Regions from separate parts of the Nonomuraea sp. NPDC050540 genome, predicted to be linked through region 1. Evidence: predicted binding sites of a transcription regulator. Region 1 holds the regulator's gene; the other holds the start of a gene.
The links. Region 1 encodes HspR, which represses chaperone genes until heat shock. Its sites were predicted from a motif close to ANTTGAGTCNNNNNGACTCAANT; they were not measured.
Positions count from the first base shown of each region.

Region 2: lon (endopeptidase La) is a predicted target of HspR. The motif match lies at 1,509-1,531, and genes of this name have one in related genera.

Region 1 covers NZ_JBITHA010000004.1:433,661-437,068, forward strand. Annotated here, with positions in the region: gene clpB (ATP-dependent chaperone ClpB) at 1-1,264, opposite strand, end outside; gene ACIBI5_RS16600 (heat shock protein transcriptional repressor HspR) at 1,271-1,621, opposite strand; gene dnaJ (molecular chaperone DnaJ) at 1,626-2,816, opposite strand; gene grpE (nucleotide exchange factor GrpE) at 2,832-3,408, opposite strand, start outside.
Region 2 covers NZ_JBITHA010000019.1:30,777-34,184, forward strand. Annotated here, with positions in the region: gene ACIBI5_RS43805 (response regulator) at 1-132, opposite strand, end outside; gene ACIBI5_RS43810 (sensor histidine kinase) at 129-1,391, opposite strand; gene lon (endopeptidase La) at 1,545-3,408, shown strand, end outside.

The DNA.
Region 1 (3,408 bases):
TGCGGTCGACGTTGCGCTGGAGCTGGTCGATCTCGACGGGCCGCGAGTCGATCTCCATGCGGAGCCGGGAGGCGGCCTCGTCGACCAGGTCGATGGCCTTGTCGGGCAGGAAGCGGTTGGTGATGTAGCGGTCGGACAGCGCGGCGGCGGCCACCAGCGCGCTGTCGGCGATCACGACCTGGTGGTGCGCCTCGTAGCGGCCCTTCAGGCCGCGCAGGATCGCGATGGTGTCCTCGACGGTCGGCTCGCCGACGTAGACCTGCTGGAAACGCCGCTCCAGCGCCGGGTCCTTCTCGATGCGCTCGCGGTACTCGTCGAGCGTGGTCGCGCCGATCATCCGCAGCTCGCCGCGGGCCAGCATCGGCTTGAGCATGTTGCCCGCGTCCATGGCGCCCTCGGCGGCCCCGGCGCCGACGACCGTGTGGAGTTCGTCGATGAAGGTGATGACCTGCCCGTCGCTCTCCTTGATCTCGGAGAGCACGGCCTTGAGCCGCTCCTCGAACTCGCCCCGGTACTTGGCCCCGGCGACCATCGCGCCCAGGTCGAGCGAGATCAGCCTCTTGTTGCGCAGCGACTCGGGCACGTCACCGGCCACGATGCGCTGGGCCAGCCCCTCGACGACGGCGGTTTTGCCCACGCCGGGCTCGCCGATCAGGACCGGGTTGTTCTTGGTACGCCGCGAGAGCACCTGGACGACGCGCCGGATCTCCGAGTCGCGGCCGATGACCGGGTCGAGCTTGCCGCTGCGGGCCCGCTCGGTCAGGTCGACGCCGTACTTCTCCAGCGCCTTGTAGGTGTCTTCCGGAGTCTCGCTGGTGACGCGGGCGTTGCCGCGTACCTTCTCGAAGGCGTCGAGCAGCGCCTCGGGCGTGGCGCCCTGAGCCTTGAGCAGGCCGGCGGCCTGGCCGCCGTCGGCGGCGAGCGCGACGAGCAGGTGCTCGGTGGAGACGTACTCGTCCTCCAGCCGCTTGGCGCGCTGCGCGGCCGTGTTGATCACGGTGAGCAGCTGGCGCGAGCTCGACGGCGCCGACACCGTGGCGCCCTGCGCCTTCGGCAGCGCCGCGAGCAGTTCCTCCGACTTCGCGCGGATCGCCTTCCAGTCGGCTCCGACGGCCTCCAGCAGAGGTACGGCGGTGCCGCCCGTCTGGGCCAGCAGCGTGGTCAGCAGGTGGGCCGGGGCGATCTCCGGATTGCCCTCGGCGGCGGCACGCCGCATGGCCCCCGACAGCGCCTCCTGGCTCTTCTGGGTGAGCTTGTAGTCCATGTGTTCTTACGCCCCCGGTGGCAGCTCGTAGCGGATCAACGCCCTCACCATCTGCATCTCGGCCCTGAGCCGGTGAACCTCCTCACGCAGCCGCAGGGCCTCGTTCTCCAGCTCGAGAATGCGCTTGATCCCGGCGAGGTTGATGCCCTCTTCCTGGGACAGGCGCTGGACCTCGCGGAGCATGATGATGTCGCGCGTGGAGTAGAGGCGGCCGCGTCCGGCCGTGCGGCCGGGGCTGACCAGTCCGAGCCGGTCGTACTGCCTCAGCGTCTGCGGGTGCAGTCCCGAGAGCTGCGCGGCCACCGAGATGACGTAGACGGGGGTGTCGTCGGACAGGTCGAAATAGTTGGCGTCCATCGGCTTACTCGCTTCTGGCTCGCTGGATGAGTTCGGCGCGCGGGTCGTCGCCCGCGGTGGCCGTGCTGAACTCCGTCAGCAGGTCGCGCGACTTCTCATCGAGCGTCTCCGGCACGAGCACGTCGACGCTGGCGAGCAGGTCGCCCTTGGTGCCGTCCTTGCGGGTGACGCCGCGGCCCCGGACGCGGAAGGTGCGCCCGTTGGGAGTACCCGCGGGGATACGCAGCGTGACCGGCAGGCCCTTGAGGATCGGGACCTTGATCTCGGCGCCCAGGGCGGCCTCGGTGAAGGTCACGGGCACCGTGATGGTCAGGTTGTCGCCGGTCCGGCCGAAGACGGCGTGCGGCTTCACGTGGGTGACGATGTAGAGGTCGCCCGCGGGCCCGCCGTTCTCGCCCGGCGCGCCCTTGGCCTTGAGCTTGACCCGCTGGCCGTCGCCCACTCCTGCGGGGATGCGCGCCTGGATCGTGCGGGTGCTCTTGGCCCGCCCGCTGCCGTCGCAGTCGGGGCAGGGGTCGTCGACGATCAGACCACGGCCCTTGCAGTCGCGGCAGGGCTCGGAGAAGGCGAAGTTGCCCAGGTTGCGGCTGGCCGCGCCGGTGCCCTCACAGGTCGGGCAGACGCGCGGCGTGGTGCCGGCCTTGGCGCCGGTGCCGGTGCACGACTTGCACGCGGCCGAACTGGTCAGCCGGAGCGAGACCGTGCTGCCCTCCACCGCCTCGGTGAAGGTCAGTGTGACCTCGGACTCGATGTCCTGCCCGCGCCGCGGCCTGGTCGTGCCGCCGGTACGGCCGGTGCCGGCGCCACCCCGGTTGAACAGCCCGCCGAACAGGTCGCCGAGCCGCTCGCCCGCGCCGCCACCGCTGCCGCCGCTCTGCTGGCCGGCGGTGCCGCCGAACAGGTCGCCGAGGTCGAACGGGAAACCGCCACCGCCGGGACGCTGGCCGCCGACGCCGGACCCGAACAGCGTCCGGGCCTCGTCGTACTCCTTGCGGCGCTTGGTGTCCGACAGGATGTCGTTGGCTTCGGAGATCTCCTTGAACTTGGCCTCTTTGACGGAGTCACCCTGGTTGGTGTCGGGGTGATACTGCCGGGCCAGCTTCCGGTAAGCCTTCTTGATCTCGTCTGCGGTGGCGGTCTTGGGCACACCAAGGACGGCGTAGTAGTCCTTCTCCAGGTAGTCCTTGGTGCTCATCGATGGCCCTTCGTCTTAGTTTTCGTCGTTGTCGTCGTCAGCCGGCGAGTCGTCCGGCTCCGCCACGGCCACTCGCGCCGGGCGCAGCACCCGCTCTCCGAGGCGGTACCCGGACTGCAGCACCTCGATGGCGGTGGGTTCGGACACTTCCGACGAGTAGCTGTGCATCAGCGCCTCGTGGATGGTCGGGTCGAAGGGGTCGCCCTTCTGCCCGAACGAGCTGAGCCCCAGCTTGGTGACGGCCGCTTCGAGCGACTCGGCCACCTTCGCGAAGCCGCCGGTGAGCTCGCCGTGGTCGCGGGCCCTGCCGATGTCGTCGAGGACCGGCAGGAATTCGGCGAGAATCCCGGCCATGGCCTGCTCGCGGACCGCGACGCGGTCGCGCTCGACCCGGCGGCGGTAGTTGGTGTACTCCGCCTGGAGCCGCTGGAGATCGGCGGTGCGCTCCGCCAGCAGGATGGTGTCGGAGCCGGGTGCGCCGCTGGTGTTCGACTCGCCGCCGCCGTTGGCGGAGCCCGCGCCGGGCGCGGGGGTCGTGCCCGCGCCGGCGGCGTCCTGGGAGTCGGACCCGGCGCTCTGGCGCGCCTGGCCC
Region 2 (3,408 bases), on a different contig from region 1:
CGCCGCCCGCTCGACCGCCTGCGCGCCGTCGGCCGCCTCGCCCACCACCTCGATGTCGCTCTGGGCGCCGAGGAAGACGGTGAAGCCGGTGCGCACCATGCCCTGGTCGTCGGCGATCATGACCTTGATCACGCCGCCTCCAGGGGCAGCCGGGCGACGACCTCGAAGCCGTCGGCGATCGGCCCCGCCTCCAGCGTGCCGCCGAGCAGCACCGCCCGTTCCCGCATGCCCACGAGCCCGTGCCCGGCCCCGGCCGAGGATTCGGCGGGCCTGGCGCCGGGGCCGTTGGCGACCCGTACGACCAGTTCGTCCCGCTCCCGCGCGACCTCCAGGGAGACGGTCGCCCCCGGCGCGTGCCGCATGACGTTGCTCAGCGACTCCTGCACGATCCTGTACGCCGACAGTCCCACGGCCTGCGGCACCTCCTCCACCTGCGGCGATCTTCTGAACAGCACGGCCAGCCCGGCCGCCCGCGCGTTGGCCACGAGCGCGTCGATCCGCTCCAGGTCCGGCTGCGGCGTGGTCTCCTTGCGCCCGTCGGCGTCGCGCAGCACGCCGAGCACCTGCCGGAGCTGGGCGATCGCGTCCAGCGACAGCGAGCGGATCACCGCCAGCCCCTCCTCCAACTGCCTGGCGTCCCCGGCCGCCTTGAGCGGCACCGCCTCGGCCTGAATGGCGATCACCGACATGTGGTGCGCGACCACGTCGTGCAGCTCGCGCGCGATGCGCGCCCTTTCCTCCAGAACGGCCTGCGCCCCCTCGGCCACCACCTTGAGCTGCGACTCCTCGGCCAGCCTGGCCGAGGCCCCGCGCCGGGCCCGCACGTTGTAGCCGAGCACCAGCGGCACCGCGAACACGGCCCCGGCCATGGGCAGCACGTTGGTGTTGACCACCCCGACGAAGGCCATCGAGACGACCCAGACGGCGATGGACACGCCCTCGGTGTTGCGTGAGGCCACGGTGTACAGGACCAGCACGTACGTCAGGACCAGAGGCCACGTGTAGGAGATGCCCTGAGGGGGAAACCCGTCGATCGTCCGGTCGACGAACACGTACGCCGGCAGCGTCACCAGCGCCGCCCGCCACGCGCCCAGCGGCCAGCGGTCACGCAGGGCCACGGGCAGGGAGAGCGCCAGGAAGGCCATCTGGAGCACCAGCGGCGAGGGCGCCTCCACCTTCTGCGCGTCCAGCCGGTCCCACAGGTCGGAGCCGGCCACGCCGTACAGGTAGAGGGCGAGGGCCAGCTCGGCCAGCCGTACCCCGTCGAGGGTGGTGAAGGGGGTCAGCCAGCGCGGCGCGGGGACGCGCGTGCGGCGGGTCGCGAAGGGAGGCGGCTCGGCTTTGCCCGTGAACAGTGCGAACTTCAGCGGCCGCACCAGGGCGGATATCACCTGAACGACCCTATGGCCGGTGCCGGGTAGCCGGCGTCACTCTCAAGGGCTACTTACATGATTACGATCGCCGTGAGCGAACATCGGCAAGCTTGGGAACATTCAGAGGCTCCGATGAATTGAGTCGGTATAACTCAACCCTTGGGAGTTCGCATGAGTGAGAAGCTGATCCTCCCGGTGCTGCCGCTGGACGACGAGGTCGTCCTGCCCGGAATGGTGGTGCCGCTCGACCTGTCCGACTCCGAGGTGCGTGCTGCGATAGACGCGGCCCAGGCATCCGGTGGCAACAAGCCACGGGTGCTTCTCGTTCCCCGGATCGACGGCAGATATGGCGCGATCGGTGTGCAGGCCGTGGTGGAGCAGGTCGGACGACTGCCGGGCGGTGAGCCCGCGGCGGTCGTACGCGGCGTGAACCGCGTGCGCGTGGGCACCGGCACCACCGGGCCCGGCGCGGCCCTGTGGGTCGAGGCCGACAGCGTCGACCGCGTGGAGCCCGGCGAGCACGCGCATGAGCTGGCCCGCGAGTACAAGGCGCTGGCCACGACCATCTTGCAGAAGCGCGGCGCGTGGCAGGTGGTCGACCAGGTCAACCAGATCGACGACCCCTCCGTGCTGGCCGACAGCTCCGGCTACACGCCGTGGCTGACCACCGCGCAGAAGGTCGAGCTGCTGGAGGCGCCCGACCCGGCCGACCGGCTGGCGAAGCTGGTCGACTGGTCACGCGAGCACCTCGCCGAGCTCGACGTCGCCGAGACGATCCGCAAGGACGTCCAGGAGGGAATGGAGAAGCAGCAACGCGAGTTCCTGCTCCGCCAGCAGCTCTCCGCCGTCCAGAAGGAGCTCAGGGAGCTCAAGGGCGACTCGGCCGAGAGCGAGGAAGAGGACTACCGCGTCCGCGTCGAGGCCGCCGACCTGCCCGAGAAGGTGCGCGAGGCCGCGCTCAAGGAGGTCGACAAGCTGGAGCGGACCTCCGACCAGTCGCCCGAGACCGGCTGGATCCGCACGTGGCTCGACACCGTCCTCGACATCCCCTGGAACACCAGGACCGACGACACCTACGACATCAACGGCGCCCGTGAGGTGCTGGACTCCGACCACACCGGCCTCGACGACGTCAAGGACCGCATCATCGAGCACCTGGCCGTGCGCAAGCGCCGCCAGGACAAGGGCCTCGGCGTGGTGGGCGGCCGCCGCAGCGGAGCCGTCCTCGCCCTCGCCGGTCCTCCCGGAGTCGGCAAGACCTCGCTCGGCGAGTCCGTCGCGCGCTCGATGGGCCGCAAGTTCGTCCGCGTCGCCCTCGGCGGCGTGCGCGACGAGGCCGAGATCCGCGGCCACCGGCGCACCTACGTGGGCGCGCTGCCCGGCCGCATCGTCCGCGCGATCAGGGAGGCGGGCTCGATGAACCCCGTCGTCCTGCTCGACGAGGTCGACAAGGTCGGCGCCGACTACCGGGGCGACCCGACCGCGGCGCTGCTCGAAGTGCTCGACCCGGCCCAGAACCACACCTTCCGCGACCACTACCTCGAGGTCGAGCTCGACCTGTCGGACGTGCTCTTCCTGGCCACGGCCAACGTCCTGGAGGCCATCCCCGGGCCGCTGCTCGACCGCATGGAGGTCGTCACCCTCGACGGCTACACCGAGGACGAGAAGTTCGCCATCGCCCGCGACCACCTGCTGCCCAAGCAGCTCAAGCAGGCCGGTTTCGAGGCCGCGGAGATCTCCTTCGAGGAGGGCGCGCTGCGCCGCCTGGCCACCGAGTACACCCGCGAGGCGGGCGTGCGCTCCCTGGAGCGCGCGGTCGGCCGGGTGATCCGCAAGATCGCGGCGAAGGACGAGGTCCCCGTCACCGTCAGCGCCGAGGCGCTCGTCGACTACCTCGGCCGCCCGCGGTTCGTGCCCGAGTCGTCGCTGCCGGAGTCCAAGCAGCGCACGTCGGTGCCCGGCGTGGCCACCGGCCTGGCGGTCACCGGAGCGGGCGGCGACGTCCTCTACGTCGAGGCGTCGCTGGCCGACCCCG